4 regions of the Lysinibacillus sp. EB271-A1-10B genome follow, and region 1 is predicted to be linked to each of the others. Evidence: riboswitches for the same ligand, from Rfam matches in the RefSeq annotation. Region 1 holds a riboswitch; each other region holds the start of a gene.
What was found. Region 1 has a riboswitch for S-adenosylmethionine ahead of metK (methionine adenosyltransferase). Riboswitches for the same ligand answer to the same signal wherever they lie in the genome.
Positions count from the first base shown of each region.

Region 2: it holds a riboswitch for S-adenosylmethionine, as region 1 does, so the genes downstream of both, AC3WSK_RS16665 (cyclase family protein) here and metK (methionine adenosyltransferase) in region 1, are expected to answer to the same signal.
Region 3: it holds a riboswitch for S-adenosylmethionine, as region 1 does, so the genes downstream of both, AC3WSK_RS11820 (Na+/H+ antiporter NhaC family protein) here and metK (methionine adenosyltransferase) in region 1, are expected to answer to the same signal.
Region 4: it holds a riboswitch for S-adenosylmethionine, as region 1 does, so the genes downstream of both, AC3WSK_RS24645 (O-acetylhomoserine aminocarboxypropyltransferase/cysteine synthase family protein) here and metK (methionine adenosyltransferase) in region 1, are expected to answer to the same signal.

Region 1 covers NZ_JBYTDL010000006.1:176,042-181,383, reverse strand. The annotation lists gene pckA (phosphoenolpyruvate carboxykinase (ATP)) at 1-1,470, opposite strand, end outside; gene AC3WSK_RS11235 (hypothetical protein) at 2,051-2,173, shown strand; SAM riboswitch class I at 2,226-2,343, shown strand; gene metK (methionine adenosyltransferase) at 2,679-3,875, shown strand; gene AC3WSK_RS11225 (gamma carbonic anhydrase) at 4,054-4,575, opposite strand; gene AC3WSK_RS11220 (alpha/beta hydrolase) at 4,712-5,342, shown strand, end outside.
Region 2 covers NZ_JBYTDL010000013.1:61,663-67,004, forward strand. The annotation lists gene AC3WSK_RS16655 (MFS transporter) at 1-384, shown strand, start outside; gene AC3WSK_RS16660 (YuzC family spore coat inner layer protein) at 735-1,142, shown strand; SAM riboswitch class I at 1,307-1,411, shown strand; gene AC3WSK_RS16665 (cyclase family protein) at 1,538-2,275, shown strand; gene AC3WSK_RS16670 (DedA family protein) at 2,320-2,925, opposite strand; gene AC3WSK_RS16675 (Cof-type HAD-IIB family hydrolase) at 3,028-3,801, opposite strand; gene AC3WSK_RS16680 (DUF2225 domain-containing protein) at 4,550-5,245, shown strand; gene AC3WSK_RS16685 (hypothetical protein) at 5,269-5,342, shown strand, end outside.
Region 3 covers NZ_JBYTDL010000007.1:74,013-79,354, forward strand. The annotation lists gene AC3WSK_RS11805 (non-ribosomal peptide synthetase) at 1-272, shown strand, start outside; gene AC3WSK_RS11810 (restriction endonuclease) at 584-1,501, shown strand; gene AC3WSK_RS11815 (protein NO VEIN domain-containing protein) at 1,597-2,673, opposite strand; SAM riboswitch class I at 2,996-3,103, shown strand; gene AC3WSK_RS11820 (Na+/H+ antiporter NhaC family protein) at 3,209-4,492, shown strand; gene AC3WSK_RS11825 (hypothetical protein) at 4,724-5,170, opposite strand.
Region 4 covers NZ_JBYTDL010000034.1:6,399-11,740, reverse strand. The annotation lists gene AC3WSK_RS24655 (homoserine dehydrogenase) at 1-529, opposite strand, end outside; gene AC3WSK_RS24650 (hypothetical protein) at 1,311-1,697, opposite strand; gene AC3WSK_RS24645 (O-acetylhomoserine aminocarboxypropyltransferase/cysteine synthase family protein) at 2,021-3,322, opposite strand; SAM riboswitch class I at 3,440-3,553, opposite strand; gene AC3WSK_RS24640 (glycerol-3-phosphate acyltransferase) at 3,858-4,490, shown strand; gene AC3WSK_RS24635 (DASS family sodium-coupled anion symporter) at 4,672-5,342, shown strand, end outside.

The DNA.
Region 1 (5,342 bases):
TGCCCATGCATCACGAGGATTAAGCACTTCAGTTGGTACACCCTCAATAGTAGTTGGGATGTTTAAACCGAATACTGAATCTTGAATTGTTTCAACATCAGTTAATTTACCATCAATTGCAGCGCGCACCATTGTACGAGTGTAAGAAAGCTTCATACGGCTACCAGTACCATATTCGCCACCAGTCCAACCAGTGTTCACTAAGAATACTTGTGCACCGTGCTCGTCAATTTTTTGACCTAACATTTCAGCATAAACTGTTGCTGGAAGTGGAAGGAATGGAGAACCGAAGCAAGTAGAGAATACTGGTTCTGGCTCTGTTACACCACGTTCTGTACCAGCAAGTTTAGATGTGAAACCGCTTAGGAAGTGGTACATTGCTTGCTCTTTTGTTAATTTACTGATTGGAGGTAATACGCCAAATGCATCAGCTGTTAAGAAGATGATTGTTTTTGGGTGACCAGCAACAGATGGATCAACAATATTTTCAATGTATTGAATTGGATAAGCTACACGTGTATTTTCTGTTAATGAACCGTCATCATAGTCACAAACACGAGTTTCTGGATCAACAGCTACGTTTTCTAAAACAGATCCGAAGCGGATTGCGTTGTAGATTTCTGGTTCTTTTTCAGCAGAAAGGTTAATTGTTTTTGCGTAGCAACCGCCCTCAATGTTGAATACACCGTTATCAGACCATCCGTGTTCATCGTCACCGATAAGCTTACGGTCAGGATCTGCTGATAAAGTAGTTTTACCAGTACCAGATAAACCGAAGAATAATGCAACATCACCAGCTTCACCAACGTTTGCTGAGCAGTGCATTGAAAGGATGCCTTGTTGTGGTAATAAGTAGTTCATAATACCGAAAATAGACTTTTTGATTTCACCAGCGTATTCAGTACCACCGATTAGGATGATTTTCTTTTCAAGTGATACAATGATGAATGTTTCAGAAGCAGTGCCATCAACGGCAGGGTCTGCTTTGAAATTAGGAGCTGAGATAACTGTGAAGTCAGCAACATGAGAAGCTAATTCCTCTTTAGTTGGACGGATAAATAATTGATGAGCGAACAGATTGTGCCAAGCATATTCATTGATTACTTGGATGCTTAATTGAGAATCTTTGTCAGCACCAGCAAAGCCTTTGAATACGAATAATTCGTCACGTTCTTTTAAATATTTTACTACTTTTACATATAAGTTATCGAACACTTCAGAAGAAATTGGTCGGTTAACTTTTCCCCAGTCAATTTTATCTTTTGTGCTCTCTTCTTCTACCGTATATTTATCTTTAGGTGAACGACCAGTGTATTTGCCAGTTTCTGCACGAACTGCGCCATCTACTGTTAACATAGCTTCACCACGAGAAGTAGCTTTTTCAGCTAATTGTGGTACTGAAAGTTGAACATTAATGTTACCGCCGCTTAATAATTCCTTCAGTTCGTTTGCAATTTCTACTGAATTCATCGATTAAATACCATCCTTTTTTATAGTATTCCCTTGAGTCTGAGGGAGATTTTCTTAATTTCAAAAATAGTATAACACAATTGCTTAAATAATCTATACTAATTCAGAAATTATTTTTCAGATTTTATTACTTTTCAAGAAAACGACAAAAAGTAAATTGATTCGTTTTGATAATGCTTTTTACCCTATTTATTATAAGTGATCAGTCAATCACTTTCGACACAGCAAAATTGTGTTCTAGAAGCTTTTGGCTTATATGAGGTTCGCACAGGATGTGAAGTTTTAGCTTGTTTTTTATTAGTTGGAGCTTGTCTTCGATTGAAAAGGGGCTACAATCATTTTCATCCACCACATGTTCCGTAGCTGACGCTTTGCTTTCACTACAAAATGTGCTGTAAAGGGTTACACATATGTTAACACATGATGTGAGGTGGAGAGTAGGGATTATTTTGTTTGAATTTACAGGATAATACAAATAGGTTTCATAATAATGGTATAACTGTAGCTGACGCTTTGCTTTCGCTACAGATAAACAAAGCGAACGGAATCGGTTTTGTGCTTAGACCTGGAGATGTTCTTTGTGCGAAAGCGACAACACGAGAGCCGACGTGATGTCGCTTTCGGCAATGCTGCAGGACGTGGTGTTCTTACACTGAGATTCTCTATTTTAGCGGGTGTTTGGGCACTTGCTGAAAGAAGTTAAAAATATTTGACAACGTTCGACCTTTTACGTATTATGAGATATTGAACGGATACTCTTATCCCGAGCTGGTGGAGGGTCAGGCCCTGTGAAACCCGGCAACCTGCATGAACTATTTCACGACATGCGCTGGTGCCAACCTGATGCAAGGGAACCCCCTTGAACGATAAGAGTGAAAGGTTACGAAGTCATTATTCCTTTCCTCATGTTAAGTAAGCGTGAGAAAAGGATTTTTTTATTGTTAAAAACGAATGTAAAGGTAAGTATATAGTCCTTTCCTTATTATAATGACGGATCTTTCGAAAACCTCGTGTTAAAAGTAGTAGTTGTTTTTTGTGCGAAAGTGAAACGACAGCAACAGTTGTTTTTTTGTACGAAAGCGCAGTGCAAACGTAGCGACAGCAACAACTGCTTTAGAGTTCAATCTATAGGAGCGGGCTTGACATGGGTAATGAGTACCGTATTAATTCGCAAATATTATTTGTAAAAGTAATAGGAGGAAAACCAAATGACAAAACGTCGACTGTTTACATCAGAGAGTGTAACAGAAGGACATCCAGACAAAATATGTGATCAAATCTCGGATGCCATTTTAGATGCTATTTTAGCAGAAGATCCAAACGCACGTGTAGCGTGTGAAACAACAGTAACAACTGGTTTAGTACTAGTAGCAGGAGAAATTACTACCTCTACTTATGTAGACATTAAAGGTATCGTTCGTGATACTGTAGCAGAAATCGGTTATACACGTGGGAAATATGGCTTTGATGCTGAAAATCTAGCAGTACTTGTTGCTATTGGTGAACAATCACCTGATATTGCTCAAGGTGTTGACCAAGCATTAGAGGCACGTGAAGGCTCTATGACAGACGCTGACATTGAAGCAATTGGCGCAGGTGACCAAGGTTTAATGTTCGGTTATGCATGTAACGAAACACCAGAGCTTATGCCATTACCAATTAGTTTAGCGCATAAATTGGCTCGTCGCTTAACGGAAGTACGTAAATCTGATGAACTAGGTTATTTACGTCCAGACGGAAAAACACAAGTGACAATTGAATATGATGAAAACAATGTACCAGTGCGCGTTGATACGATTGTCATTTCTACACAGCATGACGAAGAAGCTACACTTGAGCAAATTCAAGCAGACTTAAAAGAATTTGTTATTGCTCCAGTTGTTCCAAGTGAATTATTAGATGCCGAGACTAAATATTTCATCAACCCAACTGGTCGATTCGTAATTGGTGGTCCAAAAGGAGATGCTGGTCTAACTGGACGTAAAATCATCGTTGATACATACGGTGGCTATGCCCGTCATGGTGGTGGTGCTTTCTCTGGTAAGGATGCAACTAAGGTAGACCGTTCAGCGGCATATGCAGCCCGCTATGTGGCAAAAAATATCGTAGCAGCTGGTTTAGCAGATCGAGCTGAAGTACAACTAGCTTATGCGATTGGTGTTGCTCAACCTGTATCTATTGCTGTTGATACATTCGGGACAGGAAAAGTTACGGAAAGTGAAATTGTAAAATGGGTACGCGAGCTATTTGACCTACGCCCAGCAGGGATTATTAAAATGCTTAACCTTCGTCGCCCAATTTATAAGCAAACTGCAGCATATGGTCACTTTGGTCGTACAGACTTAAATGTACCTTGGGAACAAACAGACAAAGCAGACGCATTACAAGAAAAAGCAGGTTTATAAACTATTCAGCTAAAGTAATAAAGTAGCTGGACCAATATTTTAAGATACTATTACAGAAAGGGGCTCTACATGCTATTGCCCCTTTCACTGTATTTATACTAAAAAAAACTCCATATATAATCGTGTATGGCTAGGTTGTCCAAGCAAACGTGGAGCTGCTTTGATTAAGTTGAAATAACTATTTATTTTTTGGTTGAAGAGATTTATAGTATTGGCCTTTTTCTACATATTCATGTATGATGCGTTCCATATCTTCTTTATCTTCATCGTTTAATTCTCTTACAACTTTTGCGGGACGCCCTAATGCTAAGCTATTTGGAGGAATGACTTTGCCTGGAGGAACAAGGCTACCTGCCCCAATAAATGCACCCTCTCCAATCTCCGCTCCGTCTAATATGATAGAGCCCATACCTATTAAGGCTTTTTTACGAATCGTACAGCTATGTAAAGTTACTTGATGTCCGACTGTTACCTCATCTTCGATAATTAGTGGATATTTAGGGCTTTGATGTAAGCAACAGAGGTCTTGAATACTAACTCTTTTTCCGATAATTGTCGGTGATACGTCCCCTCGAATAACTGTGTTAAACCAAATAGTTGTTTCAGCACCTATTGTTACGTCACCAGTAACGGTTGCATAATCGGCAATAAATACTGATGGATCAATATTGGGTGTTTTCCCTTTAAATGGATAGATCATGAGAATCGCCTCTTTTCTTTCTATGATGTAATATTATCGTATCAAATACGCAACTTGATGGAAATATTAAATTAAAATGAGCTAGATATTCCGTTATAATCATTGTGTAATTATTTTTTTAGGAGGACTATGTGAAATGTGGAAATGGGAAGCTGATGGACAAGCAAAGGCTGTGGTTGCAATTCTTCATGGGGCATATGAAAATCACCGCTGGTATGCATGGCTTATAGAAAAATTAAGATTGGAAGGCTTCCACATAGTCATGGGGGATTTACCTAATCATGGAGTGAATAAAGGGTTTTCAAATGTTCACGATGAAGATTTTAAAGAATACAACAAATATACTAGGCATTTAATCGAGAATGCTTTTTCGTATAATCTACCTGTCTTTTTAATAGGGCATGGGCTTGGTGCGACACTATTACTACATACCATGCAAAAAAGAAAATATGAATGCGCAGGAATTATTTTAACCTCACCATGGCTTCATTTAAAGCTACTGCCAGGTAAACTATCAAATGCTTTAACTAGTTTAAGTGCCCTGACTGCAAATGTGAAGCTGACTCATGAAATTACTATAGAATCATTAACGCGCAGTGTAGAAGGTAGAGATGAGATGAAGGATGAAGTTCCTTTTTCGTCAGTTGTTTCAGTGAAATGGTATCGAGAACTACAGCAAATGATGCGTAATATAGTGTTATTGCCTAAGGCAGAATTCCCTAATAGACCTATGTTAGTGATGACAGCTGAAAAAGATAATATTACTG
Region 2 (5,342 bases), on a different contig from region 1:
GCGAATAATAACCCTTTACGTTCTATCTTTATTATCTTTATCGGCTTAGCACTGGCTGTACTCGGCATTGGCTTCTTTTTGGAGTCATCAATCATGGGATTATTAATGGTCCTTATGATGGGTCTATTTATGTTTATGAATGTACCGGGATTACAGCTTTATGCCGTTCAGCTTTCAGAAAAATATATACCATCAGCTATTTCAATGGCTTCCGCATTAAACATTTCGGCCTTTAACATTGGCATTTTTATAGGGTCATACATTGGAGGATTCATCATTCGCCACCAATCATTAGCACATACACCTATATACGGATTCGGCTTAGTGATGCTTGCAGCAGCTACTACATTCCTATGGTTAATCTTTGATAGAAACAAACAATAGTCCCCTTGCTTATAGGATCAAAAAACAATGAAAAGGACATATTTGTCAATGTTATAGCACTTTAAATGAGGATAATTTCCGTTCTAAGCTACTTCGCTTTCGCTCAAAAAATCTGTGGCTAATGTTTTGTTTTATCACTATAAATTAAAGTGCCATGCCAGAAGATACATGTTGATTGGAGTGGAGGCTGGGCGACTCCTCGGGGATCAGCGATGACGGAAATCAATCCCTCCTTTTGCATAGACTTGAGTACCTTTTCGCTCAGGCTTTTCAAAGCATTTGCCATTAACACCTAAAGTCTTTGTTGTACATAAGATAATGTATCAACTATAGGATAGGAGGAAATTTAGTTGTATTACAATCCTTATCCGTATTTTGTCTATCCTAATTATTATCCGGCATGGGTAATGGCAAATCAACCAACTACTCAACAACCTTCTAGACATCTAGCAATGCCTGACCCAACGAATAGAAGTCCATTTCCATCCATCAATACAGTGAAATTAAAGACTTCCGCGAAACGAGTCAAGATTATTATGCAGCAAGCACAATTACTTACGGATAAAATTGATGAATCAGAGCAATTTGCACATGATCTTATGAACGCAGCGCAACTATCAAATAAAACAGAAGTTGAAAAATTAATTACGTCAACGGGCGTTACGATAAAATTCGAAACTACCTATACGCCAGATGGCATTCGTATAATATTTACTGATAGCGGCTGTTGTAAGCTTACATTAGCTTTGAGTTGGTGAAGAGTTGGCCCTTTGAAGAGGGCCTCTTTTTGCTTTTCGCATGCTTTTGGAGGTTTTGAAGTGTTGAAATTTTTTAACCTCGTATCCCTATTGAACTTGTAACCTATAAATAAATATGCTAAATTATTTGTAAACTTTATTTCTGAAAATTTTTATATCGTATTTTCTTATCAAGAGAGACGGAGGGATTGGCCCTATGAAGTCTCAGCAACCAGCCTATAGGTATGGTGCTAATTCCAAATGGCATAATTTAGCCTTGAAGATGAGAAGACTTACTGCATTTGCTTTGCACAAGAGTCCTCTTCTACAAGGAGGACTCTTTTTTATTTGCTCTTTAACGTGAATGATACGCAAAGAATCGCACCCAAAATATGCACAGAAAGCAGGGAAATAGTATGGCAAACGAACTTTTACAAGCAATAAAATTATTGAAATCAAAAGAATGGGTTGATTTAACACATACATTCGGTCCAAACTCTCCTCATTTCTTTATGTTTGATGATGCAAAATTTGAAACATTATTTTCACATGATGATGGATTCTTTGCACAACAATTCTCTTTCCCTGGACAATACGGAACACATATCGACCCACCTATCCATTTCGTGCAAGAAACACGCTATTTAGAGGAATTGGAGCTAAAAGAACTAGTACTCCCACTAATCGTTATTGATAAATCGAAGGAAGCTGAAATTAACAACGACTACACGTTAAGCGTTCAAGATATTCTTAACTTTGAAGCTGAATATGGAGAAATTGAAGAAGGTACCTTTGTTGCGCTGCGTACAGATTGGAGTAAACGTTGGCCAGATAAAGAGGCTTTCAGCAATAAAGATACCGATGGCAATAATCATATTCCTGGCTGGGGATTAGAAGCTTTGCAATTTTTATTCAACGAACGAAAAGTAAGTGCAATCGGCCACGAAACTTTTGATACGGATTCAGCAACAGATTTTCGTAAAAACGGTAAGTTAGACGGCGAATATTTTGTGCTTGAGCAAGATACTTATCAAATTGAGCTTATGACAAATTTGGATAAGCTACCTCCAAAAGGCGCCGTTATATTCAATATTGTGCCGAAGCCTGAAAAAGCATCTGGATTCCCTGTTCGTTCATTTGCTATATTGCCTTAATATAGCAACAGGTCTGATTCAATAAATATTGAACCAGACCTTTCTTAATCATTTATATTAGTGGGATTCCTTTTTTTAAAAACAACATAAACGATCAGCATAATTATTATAAACAATACTATAAGATAAATGCTGTAACGGGATAAATATGCCTCAACATAATGCCATTTCTCACCTAGTACATTACCTAAAGTAATAAACGTAAATGTCCATATAACTGCTCCCGTATACGCAAAGAAAGCAAATTTTTTATAAGGATAATTATTAATAGCGGCAATATATGCTGTAAGATGGCGCACACCAGGAATAAAATATCCTATTAATAATAATCCCGGCCCTATTTTTGCAAATAACTCTTTAGTAAAATCAATTTTCTGCTCAGTAATATGAATTTTCGAACCGTATTTTTGCAATAAAGGTAGCCCGAATCTATAGCCTATATAGTAGCTCAAAGTAATTCCTCCTACCGCACCTACGATAGCGCTGATTAAAGCAGGAATATGTGCAAGCGTTTCTCGATAAACGCTATACCCTACATATGTCAAAAATAATTCATCAGGAAGTGGCAGCCCGACAATCCCCCCAATTAGGACAAGAATGATGCCAAAATATCCATAATGTTCAATAAGAGATTGCACATGCTGCGCCATAAATCCATCCCACCTAAAGCATAATAATTTTTATAGTTAGCTTTATCATAACTCAATGGAGACAACATTATGAGTGTTATGAATTCAATACAGTTTTTCCCATTAAATGATTCCTAGCTCACGAAGAGCATAATCAATACCATCTTCAGTTGATTTCTTTGTTACAAAATTAGCGATATTTTTTAATGCTTCACTACCGTTTCCCATTGCAATACCGAAGCCGACCTGCTCTAGCATATCGATATCATTATCTCCATCCCCAAAAGCAAGTGCTTCATCAGGACTCAAGTCGAAATATTCTAGTACAGCTTGAACAGCAATAGACTTAGAAACATCATACTGCAAAACATTTGTTATGTTAGGATGCCACCTTTTAAATAATAAATGAGGAAATGTGGAGGTATACTTTTTCTCAACATCCTCATCACCATATAAACACATTAAATACACTTCTTTCGTTCCAATATCTTCATTGATAACGGGAAACTCTCGCAAAGATAATGTTTCTTTCATAGCTTTTAATGTCTCTTCTTCTTGAACGTTATTCATTGATAATGTTTCTGTAAAAAACGATAGACTTTGTTTATTTTCATCAGCAAAAGCCTTCACTACTTGGACTACTTCTTTGGCAATCGGTATTTTATGTATGACTTGATCTTGGTGCTTAACATATGCACCATTAGCTGTAATAAACGTCTCTATTCCTACATTCCTTAAATCCTGGCACATTGATAAAGGTCTTCCTGTAGCAGCTACAATATGAATTCCTTTATCCTTTAATTGTTGAATAGCGGTCCTTGTACGTTCTTGCATACGACCATCTTCATAATTAACAAGCGTTCCATCTACATCAAAGAATACAATTTTATAATCCATCGTTCGCTCCTTTTCATTTTACATATTAGATGTAAATCTAGCAGAGGAATAACACCAAAGCATGGGGGATGATTTCCGTTCGGCAGGGCGCTTTGCTGCTGCCGCTACGCTTTCGCACAGAGTAGAGCTTCCTGGGGGCGTCCGATGAGCCGCTTCGTTGCTGCCCAAGGATTTGCCCAGCCGGAACGAAGATTACCCTATAAATGTCATCCGCAATTTTGATGATGAATCTAATTTAAAGACACTCATTTCCACTACAGGCGAGCGTTAATTGGCTCCTCTTTACCGTCAATCATAATCCTATATTCCCTATCCAACATACTTGTAATTTTACGTTAATAATTGAGAGGAAGCATCTTTATTCCAAAACACAATATAGGTATTTTAACCTGCACAAACGACTTTATAATAAAAAAATAAGTAGTTATTTATTTAAACATTTGTACGTATTTCGACAAACTAAAACGAACATGTAAATTACTTCAGCAACACCGATAAATACTATTACGGGTACGTATCGGTATTTCAAATAACTAAAAAAGCATCGAACATTTTTATTTTAATAATTCTAAAGGAGTATACCAAAGAACATAGAATTGTTAAAATAAGAGAAACTAAATTAAATATATTGAACGACATCGCCCTTCATATAAATAGAACAAAAGAAATATATTCACATCCCTCTTACTACCATCAGAGGTAGGAGTCTTCTACATAAAATTATTTGGGTGGAAAGGAGTTGATTCTTATGGCATTTAATATTTATTACTATGAAAGTAGTGTGGATTGTAAGTTTTGCAAAAAGCATTTTACTACATATAAAGTTCGCCCTAATCGATATAAAATTATCGAGGAACAAACAGACTTCATGCCAGTTTATGAAGGTTTAAACCCGTTATTGTATGAGGTTGCCGTTTGTCCGCATTGTGGCTACGCTTATCACAAATCTATGACAAGAACGTATGGACCTTTCATGCTTCTTATAGATGAGCTGTACATTAAAGAGCTACAAAAACCAATGGATATTTGCAAGGAACGTACGATTGATGATGCCATTGTAAGCCTTAAATTAGCCTATCTTGTATCAAGAGCATCAATGGAAGAGTCACTTCTTATGGCCAATTTCGCACTAAAAATAGCCTGGCTATATCGCTTAAAAAATGATCATGAATCGGAAATGCGCTACCTCTTTGCAGCAAGAGACTTTTACAGTAAATCTTTTGCATCCAATCAAGAGGGCGGAGAGAGAATTCAATATTTACATGCTGAATTAAGCCTTCGACTTGGAGATATTGCTGAGGCGAAAAAAGGATTCTCTCGATTAATTGCAGATCGACATGTTTCCAATAAATATCGAAAACTAGCACGAAATCGTTGGGAAAACTATAAATACGACGATCAACCTAACAACGTAAATGACAATATAGGAGAAGTCATCAATTAATGTAAACGGGGAGAGTAATAAATATGTTGCTATTTACTAATAGGATTGATGTGAGAGAAGAAGATATTTTTTCGGAATTGCATCATTTTTTACTAAG
Region 3 (5,342 bases), on a different contig from region 1:
GAACTGAGCCTGGTGAAGTTGAAGAAAAACTTTTACAACATCCTTCCATTGAAGAGGCTTGTGTTATTGCAAGAGAAAATAAAAATAAAAATAAATATCTAACGGCTTATATAGTGATGAATGAGCAAAATTCTGCCGTAGAATTAAAAGAATACTTGCTGCAATTTTTGCCTGATTTTATGGTACCGTCTTATTATGTTGAATTAAATAAATTACCTTTAACGTTAAATGGTAAAGTCGATAAAAATAATTTAGCAGTTATTTTAGACTAAGTATACAGAATTTCAGGAATGTTAAAATCTTTATTGTAGTATAAAACCTATATTAAAGATTATGCCAAATTAATAGAGCGTGGGATTAACGAAATTTAATCTCTACCTTTTAAAGTTTAAAAAGCTGAATACAAAAAGCTCAATAGTATTGGTCGTTCTTACCATATCTATTGAGTTTTTTTATCTTATAATTCTCAGGTTTTATAACTTATATATCTTCCTTATAATCTAACATTATGTCCCATATCTTATACAATTATCGTAAAATAAAAGTATAGGTTTTTTAACATTAATACAAAGGGATGACTCACTTGCAAATACCTACTTATGAACAGTTTATGTTTCCGTTTTTAGACTATCTCAAAGATGAAAATGAGCATACATTAAAAGAATTATATGAATTCCTACCTCAATATTTCAATTTATCAGAAGAACAAGTAGAAGAACTTCTCCCTAGTGGAAATCAAACAGTTGTCGTCAATCGAATAGGTTGGGCACGTACATACCTTAAAAATGCTGGTCTCATTAGTAGTCCAAAACGCGCTGTATTTAAAATTACACCTGAAGGCTTAAGACTTCTTCTAGATTCGTCTGTTAAAGAAATCAATCAGAAAGTATTAGAACGTTACCCTCAATTTTTAGAATTTAAAAACCGGACAAAACCTTCCACAGATTCTTATATAAAAACAGTTATTTCTGAGGATTCCAGAACCCCCTTAGAAATTATGAATGAAAACTATCAAATCTTAAAGCAGTCATTGCAAACTGAACTATTAGAAAAAATTATGGAATGCTCCCCTCAATTCTTTGAGCAATTAATTGTTAACTTAATCGTAGCAATGGGTTACGGGGGATCGATTTCAGATGCCGGGAAAGCAGTAGGGAAATCGGGTGATGGAGGAATCGATGGCATTGTGAAAGAAGACATCCTCGGATTAGATAAAATCTACTTACAGGGAAAACGTTGGACAAATCCAGTTTCAAGACCTGATATCCAAGCATTTGTTGGAAGCTTGGTAGGCTTTAAAGCTAACAAAGGCATTTTTATCACTACCTCTCGTTTTACGAAAGAAGCAATTGCATATTCCGAGAGTATCGAGAAATCATTAATTTTAATTGATGGGATGAAACTTACTGAGTTAATGTTTTTATACAATGTAGGTGTATCGAATGTACAAACCTTTACAATAAAACGTATGGATTTAGACTTTTTTGAGGAAGGTTTATAAACCGAAAGAAAAATGCAGCAAACTTATTTGAAGTTTGCTGCATTTTTTATGTATGTCGAGTCTTTCTTATGTAGTGAATTTTCAAACCCTATTTTTTATCTATATTTATTACTCTCCACTCGTGTGCCATATACATCAATAGTTGATGGAATATATGCATACTTACGTGTCAGCAAATCACTTACTGAGTGATAACTACTAAAGTCATTATCTATTTCCATTTTCATTTCACTTTTCTTACCTACACCATATACACGTACTAGCCACATTTCATCCTTATACTGAATAAATTTTTCCAATTCAGGATAAGAAATTGAATAGACTGCGCTTGTACTTGTTGATGTTGTACCCTTCACTTCAATTTTTATTGGTCTTGGAGGAGACTGTGGCTGTAAATAATCGAACGCTGTAATATCGTATCCTAATCCGTCACCTTGTGTTTGCGCAACATGCTCTACCTGCTCTCCGTATTGTTCTCCGAATACTTCTATTACTTTCTTTTTTACATATTCAAATACTTTTTGTTCTGCAATATCACCAATTTTTTTACGCTTTTTCAAGTCTTTTTGTAGCTGTTCTTGGCTTACTACTCGACCACGTTTCTTTGTACTACCCGCTACCCTATTACTAACTCTAGACTCTCCCTGCTCGTAACTAGAAGTCGCAAACGTTTCCTCGTTAATTTCACCATCTTCTATTAGTTCTGCTTCTGCTCCAGCCTCTGAGCTATCTTCGTTCAGAAAGCTGTCAAACAAGCTAGCCCAAGCTTCAGGACATGGAAATAAGTAAGCCTGATTTCCATGTCCATTTTCTTGAAAGGCAGAATATTTTTGCGGACGATCAGATTCCATATCTCCCCAAACAGCTCTAATTATAATTGGATGTTCTAAAATTGTGAAATCTACATCCACTTTATACCCATCGTCTGACCATAGATTTTTCTCTTGTAGCTCATGTGGTTGTTCTGCAATATAACAATCTGACGTCGCTATACCTACCGCACGAATCGCTTGACCATAACAGCTGTAAATTTTATTACCAGCCTTAATTGTAGCCATTCGTTCATACGCATGATTGCTATTTCCATTTTTATTTTTTTGCGGGGACCACATATATCCTCCGATAATTTCTTCCTCGTGTGTAGCATTTTGCATTACAATAAAATTACTCATAAATTCACCCTTAGCTTTAGGAAACGTTCCATTTCATTTTTAATATTATTTAAATATTGTATTTTTACTATAGTTTACGATTACTATATTGTCAAAAAAATCCATTACCAGATGAATAATATTAAATCTTTTTCAGTTTCAAGAGATTAAAGGCACTAAATTTCGCGAGAATTTAAAGCTTCTCTTAGTAGCCTTAAAGCAGACCTTTTTGAGAAAAAGTACTTTTATGTCGTTTTGAAATTCAATTTGATTAAAAATAAGTTGCAAATATAGATGTTTTATTATAATATTTCATTATTGTGCAAAAAATAATATGTTTTTCTTCTTATCAAGAGAGATGGAGGGACTGGCCCTATGAAATCTCGGCAGCGGAACTTTGTGATTAAGTTACTGTGCCAAATCCAGCAAGCAAAGGCTTGATAGATAAGAGGAGTGTTTTATAAATATAAGACCTCTTCTTGTTTTTCAAGAAGAGGTCTTTTTTTAGAGAAAAATGGACAAAGACGATCCATTTTTAATTTTTGGAGGTAGAACAATGAAGAAAGAAAATCCATGGGCGCTAATCCCATTTGTTGTTTTTTTGATTTTATTTATTGGTTCAGGGGTTATTACAGGTGATTTTTACGCCTTCCCAGTCATTGTAGCCATTGCCATTGCGGGCGCTGTGGCTCTGGCGATGAATCGAAAAGAATCATTTTCACATAAAGTTGATATTTTTTGTAAAGGCGCAGGAAATTTAAATGTCATGCTGATGGTTGTTATTTTTCTATTAGCTGGCGCCTTTTCAGAAGTAGCAAAAGGTATGGGAGCAGTGGACTCCACTGTTAACTTTGCTTTGTCGGTCATTCCGCAAAATCTCCTTGTCGTAGGCTTATTCATCATCGCCTGCTTTATCTCCCTATCAATGGGTACTTCAGTAGGAACGATTGTTGCACTGGCGCCAATTGGAGTTGGGATCAGTGAGCATACCGACTTTTCAATGGCTTTAGTAATGGCAGCTATTGTTGGAGGATCGATGTTTGGCGATAATTTATCCTTTATTTCAGATACAACCATTACTGCCGTTCGTTCACAAGGCGCACAAATGAAAGATAAATTTAAGGTGAATTTTTGGATTGTGTTGCCAGCAGCTATTGTAACGAGCATTATTTTAGGAATTATCACAATGGGTGGAACTGCGACACAAGTAGAGCATTTAAGCTATAGTTGGATAAAAATTGTTCCTTATGTATTAGTTATTATTTTTGCGCTAATTGGCATGAATGTTTTCCTTGTTCTTGCATTTGGGATTGTTCTGGCCGGGGCTGTCGGCTTAGCGGATGGCAGCTATCAGTTAATGGACCTTTTTCAAAAGATCGGCGAAGGAATGTCAGGCATGTATGAAATGGCATTTCTTGCGATCTTAATAGCTGGAATGGTGGAAATTATTAAGCTTAACGGAGGGATTGACTTCCTACTTCACCTTGCCACACGAAGAATTAAATCGAAAAAGGGTGCTGAATTCGGGATTGCCGGTCTTGTGGGGCTAACTAATTTATCTACAGCCAATAATACAATTGCTATTTTAATTGCTGGTCCGCTTGCAAAAAATATTGCTGACCAGTATGGGATTGAGCCGAGAAAGTCCGCAAGTATATTAGATATTTTCTCCTGTACAACCCAAGGTCTTCTGCCATACGGAGCCCAGTTCCTGGCAGCCGCAAGCGTTGCTGGAATATCGCCAGTGAGCATGTTGCAATACTCTTTCTATCCGATTTTGATAGGGATTTGCGGGATTATCGCTATCCTTATTGGATATCCGAAACCAAGGAAAGCCTGAACTTTATCACTTTAATGTGATGGGTGTTGCTTTAAAAACTATTGATTTTCATTGAATAATCCAATCGTTTTGAAAAAAGATTCATCAAAACGATTGGATTTTTTACTTCGATCCATTCTTTATTTGTAGTTCTTTCCTCTTTACTAATTCCGTTATTTGTTATAAGAAATTTCACTTTTATATAACTCTCGTTAAGATCATTAAAAACGGAATTAAGATCTATTTGTTCATTTAACAGTTTTCTAAATTATCAAATGATTCCAAATGACTTCTATTAACTTGTAAACCAGCTCTCCTATCATTGTTACTCTGTAAATTAGCTAAATTAATATTGAATTGGATGATTTCTAACAATTTATCTAAAAAAGCAATAATTATAGTCAAATCATCTTGCATTGCTACAATCCCTAAACTTTGGTGATGGATTTTGGTATTGACTAATTGTTTTTTTATCAATTCTAATTTAGCTATTTGTGTACTTGCTTGCTCAAAATTAGAATAGTCATCGAGATACTCCCTTGCATGACAAATTCCTAATCTCGTTAAAGATCGCATATAAATTTGTAAGAATCTCAAAAATTCTGAATGATTTTCAAAATTACACACTACTTCTAGTTTATTTAAATAACTAATTACTTTTAAATACTCTTTTTTTGTATTTAACCTATTATAATTCATGCTTTTTTTTGTATAAAAAACCGTTGCAAAAACAACGTCTCTTTATTTTGGCATAATCGTTTTCCATTAATTTAGTTGTTTTTTATAAAGTATATAGATGTAGTGAAATCGAATAGATCTATATTTAAAAGAAAGCTAATGCAACAAAGAGGATTTTTCAAAAAAACGTGTT
Region 4 (5,342 bases), on a different contig from region 1:
TTTCGAACGACCAGCCTTGTGAACGCATTTTCGTTAAAATATAGTTGGATGTCCCATTTAAAACACCTTGAATACGACTAACATCATTGACAAGCAAAATGTTTTTCATCGTTTTAATGACTGGTACACCACCAGCGGTTGTTGCCTCAAAGCCCACAAACACACCATTTGCTTTTGCAAGGTCCTGTAGCTCTAAGCCTCGCTTTGCAAACATTACTTTGTTAGCTGTGATAACATGACATTTATGTTCAACAGCGCGCTTTAAGTAGGTAAATGCTGGCTCCTCATTCACGATCGCCTCAAAAACAACTTGCATACCTGGTTCAGCTAAAACTTCATCCATACTAGTTGTCATTAAATGTGCTGTCCCTGGTACGCGTTCACGGCTGGCGTCTGTAACTAAAATTTTTGCTACTTCTAGCTCAATGCCTAATTTATTTTTAAGCTCTTCACGCTTTTCGTTTAATATATGGTAAATTCCTTGACCTACCGTTCCAAATCCTAATATAGCTGCCTTTATAGTTGCCATTTCTGTTATTCCCTCCAACTTACATTCCGCAGTTTCATTATATTTATTTCGTCTCAGCTTAATTCGTACAGATTTTGAATTGTTCGCTGACTTTACAAAGCAGGTCAGTTTGCCGTGTTTAACACTTCGTCTTCAGACAGATATTTAGTCATGGTGTTTCACTCTCACTACAAAAAATATTCTGAATGAAAATACAGTCTGTGAAACACACAAATTCAAATAATTCAAAATTTAACTTATTGAAGATTGTATCGTAAATACATACATTGCACAAGAAAAATCTTTCTAGGATGGACATTTGTTTCCCCTAGAAGTGCAAAGGAAATCGTTTTCATTCCTTTTATTATATGATTTTTCACTTGATCTATAAAATAATTGAACAAATATTGACGATTCATATAAAAATAAGGATCATCACAATAGTGTGGGGTTGATTTTCGTTGCGGCTGGGCGCTTTCCTGGGGGCGTCCGATGAGCCGCTTCACTCGCATTGCTCGCTCCAGGGTCTCATCTGTGACGCTGATCCCCAAGGAGTCGCCCAACCTCCACTCCAATCAACTTATATTTGTTTAATTTTAACAAATATCACCCACAGCTTTTGGTGATGAGCCAAAAATAAATGCCTTTCTTCTATTATATTTATGTAAATACATTCCTAAAAATTGTTCTTTTGAAATATATTAATAAAAATTTTTTCAATTATGTTACTATATCTTCCAACATCTAATTAAAAAGCTCATTCCCTGTAGCAGCAGAGAATGAGCATAATTATATGAGGGATTTAACTAGCTTTGGCTAGTAATTTATAACGATATTGTGTTAGCACTTGTTGCACCAGTCTTATTTCCTCTAGCTTAAAATTTGGTATTGCATACGTACGTTCAACTAATTGGAACGTGCCGTATTTTAAGTAATACTCTGTCGCAGGTAGAGGAATATGACTTGCTCCGTAGCCTTCATAAGTCTCAAAAACTTCTTTTACTGTATAGCCTTCTTCTTTGACATAAACAAACTCCTTAAAAGCTGAATGTCCAAAGTTCTCTTGCCATTTACTCTCAACTGATGCAAGTATGTTTTGAATGGACATGTTGTTCACAAAAACATGACCTTCATTTAACTCATAAATAAGATAAGATGCAATGTTTTGCGCACTATACACATTTCCCATTTAAAACACTCCTTTATCATCAGTATTGGTAGATAAGAGTAGTTACTGACTTAGCAACTACTCCGCTTCATATATTTCAAAAGTGGGGGAGCACTTATGAAAACTAAATGTCGAACGATTTTCTTATTTCCTAGTATAAAACAAGGATTTAAACAAGTCAACAATACTTATTGAATTACTAGGTATTATTTTTAAAGAATTTCAGTTACCTTTACCGAATGAGGCAAGCGGATGATGCAGCAACGTTTTACGTATTACCAAATGAGGCCTATCGAATGGGAAAACACGTAAACGCTACAACATTAGCCAATTTCTTTTATTTATTAGGCTTCTACTTGTTGTTGTGAAACTGTTACTTGTTCAATAGCTTGTTCTAAATCTGCAATAATGTCCTCTACTGCCTCTAAACCGATGGATAAGCGAATGAGCGACTCGGTTACGCCAGTTTGGATTAGCTCCTCAGCTGATAGTTGCTGATGTGTAGTAGATGCTGGATGGATGATTAATGACTTCGCATCCCCTACATTTGCTACGTGCGAGAATAATTTCACACTATCGATTAATTTACGCCCTGCTTCACGCCCACCTTTAATACCAAATGTAAGCACTGATCCGAAGCCATTTCTCAAATACTTTTTAGCTAACTCATGGGTAGGGAAATCTTCTAATCCATTGTAATTTACATATTCCACAGATGGGTGGTTTCGTAAATATTCAGCTACCGCTAATGCATTTTCATTGTGTTTAGGAATACGCAAATGAAGCGTTTCTAAACCTTGTAATAAATTAAATGCTGCATCTGCACTTAATGTTGGTCCAAAGTCGCGTAGTAATTGCACTCGCAGTTTTGTGGCAAATGCAGCCGCTGCTGTGTCAATACCATAACGCAAACCGTGATAAGAAGCATCTGGCTCTGTAAAGCCTGGGAAGCGTCCACGAGTCCAATCAAACTTCCCTGCATCTACTACAACGCCACCTAAAGTTGTACCATGGCCGCCAATCCATTTTGTTGCGGAATGAACAACGATATCTGCACCGAAATCAATTGGTGTAGAGCCATATGGTGAAGCAAATGTGCTATCAATAATTAATGGTAAGCCGTTTTCATGTGCTACATTCGCTACTGCTTCGATGTCTAGCACTTTTAAACTTGGGTTACCGTAAATTTCAGCGAACACTGCTTTTGTTTTATCTGTAATAGCTGCTCGGAAATTTTCTGGATTTGTTTCGTCTACAAAAATTGTTTTAATACCGTAGTTTGGTAGTGTGTTGGCGAATAAATTATAAGTACCTCCGTACAAAGAGCTACCTGCAACAATTTCATCACCTGCCACTGCTAGATTTAAAATTGAAAATGCAATAGCTGCTGCACCAGATGAAAGTGCTACCGCTGCTGTACCGCCTTCTAATAAAGCGACGCGCTTTTCAAAAACATCTACAGTTGGGTTTGTAATTCGTGTGTAAATATTGCCAGCTTCCTCTAAGGCAAAAAGACGTTGCGCATGAGCAGTGTCTTTAAAAACGAATGCCGTTGAGCGATATACGGGTACTGTACGAGATCCTGTTACCGGGTCCGGCTCTTGGCCACCGTGTAACAGCAATGTTTCTGGTTTAAAATTTGTCATTGTATACCTCCATATGGTTATTTTTTTACGATGGCACCGGAGATGAGGAGGATTTTTTAAGTAGAAAACAAAAACCCTCTTCAGCTAAGAAGAGGGTTGCGGTTGCAAGTTTTCCTCCCCTTATCTGTCAGATCCAAGTAAGAATCTGTAGGAATTAGCACCTTAGCAAGCTCGTCACTTACTGGTTGCCGGGCATCATAGGGCCTATCCCTCCGCCGCTCTTGATAAGAGTATGTGATTCAATTTCCATCGTTGTTACAAAGTATAAACATAGACATTTTCTCTGTCAACACTAAAATTTTATTTTTTCCGAAACTTCTGTCTGCTTTTTTACGTATTACGAACGCATACATTATTTTAGTGTTACATAATTCATCACTAAAAGTTTCGGGGTGAAATTTGTTAAAATATACGCCCTTTTTATTAGTTGATTGGAGTGGAGGCGAAGCCAGCGTCAGCAACAAAGCGCCCAGCCGGAACGGAAATCAATCACACGTTTTGGTGATGAGCTTATTATATAGAAAGGAGGACTTTTATGTTAAAAGCCGTTATCATTTTTCTTCTTGTCGGTTATTTGATTGGCTGTATTCATGGCTCTAAAGTTGCTCAGTTTTTATCTGGGGTAGATTTAAAAAAGACTGGTTTTGGCAATGCAGGTGCCTCTAATGCCACGCTTTCCCTTGGATGGAAATACGGCATATTAGTCGGACTTATCGATATCGGTAAAGGTGTTGTAGCTATAATCGGTGCACATGTCTATCTTGCTGATATAACACAATTAACTGAAGTACAAGTTTGGCTCTTTATTTATATCGTAGCAGCCGGTGTCATTCTAGGTCATAATTTCCCATTTTATATGGGCTTCAATGGCGGCAAAGGAACTGCTTCAATTATCGGGATATTACTTGCGATTGATTGGAAAGTTGGCTTATTTGCACTCATTTTATTTGTTATTTTTTCTTTCGTGACGAGCTTTTTAATTGTCGGTGTACTTGAATTTTATCTCGTTTTTTGCACAGCCACATATTTATGGATTCCTGGGGTCGGCCCAACGTGTATAGCCTTATTTCTTTTTGGTATAGCCATCATTTTGCATATCGAAAATATTAAACGATTGATGCTAGGAACTGAGCCTAAAGTTACCTCAGCATTCAAGAAGAAAAACTAATATATTTTGGATATTTTTGTCTTTTCTATGACCGCGTATTTTCTCGTAACTGCCCATTATCGCTATAACTAGAAAGCATTTGAACACACTAGCTTTTTTTACAATAAATAGACAATTTACTTTCTTAATAAAGCATTTTACTAGTCGATGTTATAGAAAATGCTAGAAAGGATGAGAAAGTATGTCTACTTCTGAACAAGCAAAACCGAAACGTAATTTAAAGCCACTCTGGATTGCATTAGCGTTCGCATCCCTCATCATCATAACTTTTTTACCGAACAACGGCGATTTACCTGTAGCTGGACAACGGGCTTTGGCTATTTTAGCTTTCGCGGTCATCCTATGGGTTACAGAAGCAGTATCCTATCCCGTTAGCTCTGCCATGATTATTGCTCTCGTTACAGTTTTACTAGGATTAGCTCCGTCAATGGAAGATCCAACGAGAGAGCTAGGAACATCCGATGCATTAAAATTAGCATTAAGCGGATTTAGTAATTCAGCAGTTGCACTAGTAGCCGCAGCTCTTTTCCTAGCGGCAGCCATGCAAATTACCAATTTACATAAACGTCTTGCGCTATGGATTCTTTCACTAGTAGGGACAAAAACGAAAGCCATTGTCTTCGGTGCTATTTTAGTATCGATTGCACTCGCATTCTTCGTCCCTTCTGCTACTGCACGTGCAGGCGCAGTTGTACCAATACTACTCGGAATGGTAGCGGCATTTGGTTTACCACGTGATAGTCGACTTGCTGCTTTACTTGTCATTACCTCTGTGCAAGCTGTCTCCATTTGGAATATCGGTATTAAAACAGCAGCAGCACAAAATATGGTTGCTTTAAATTTCATTAAAGA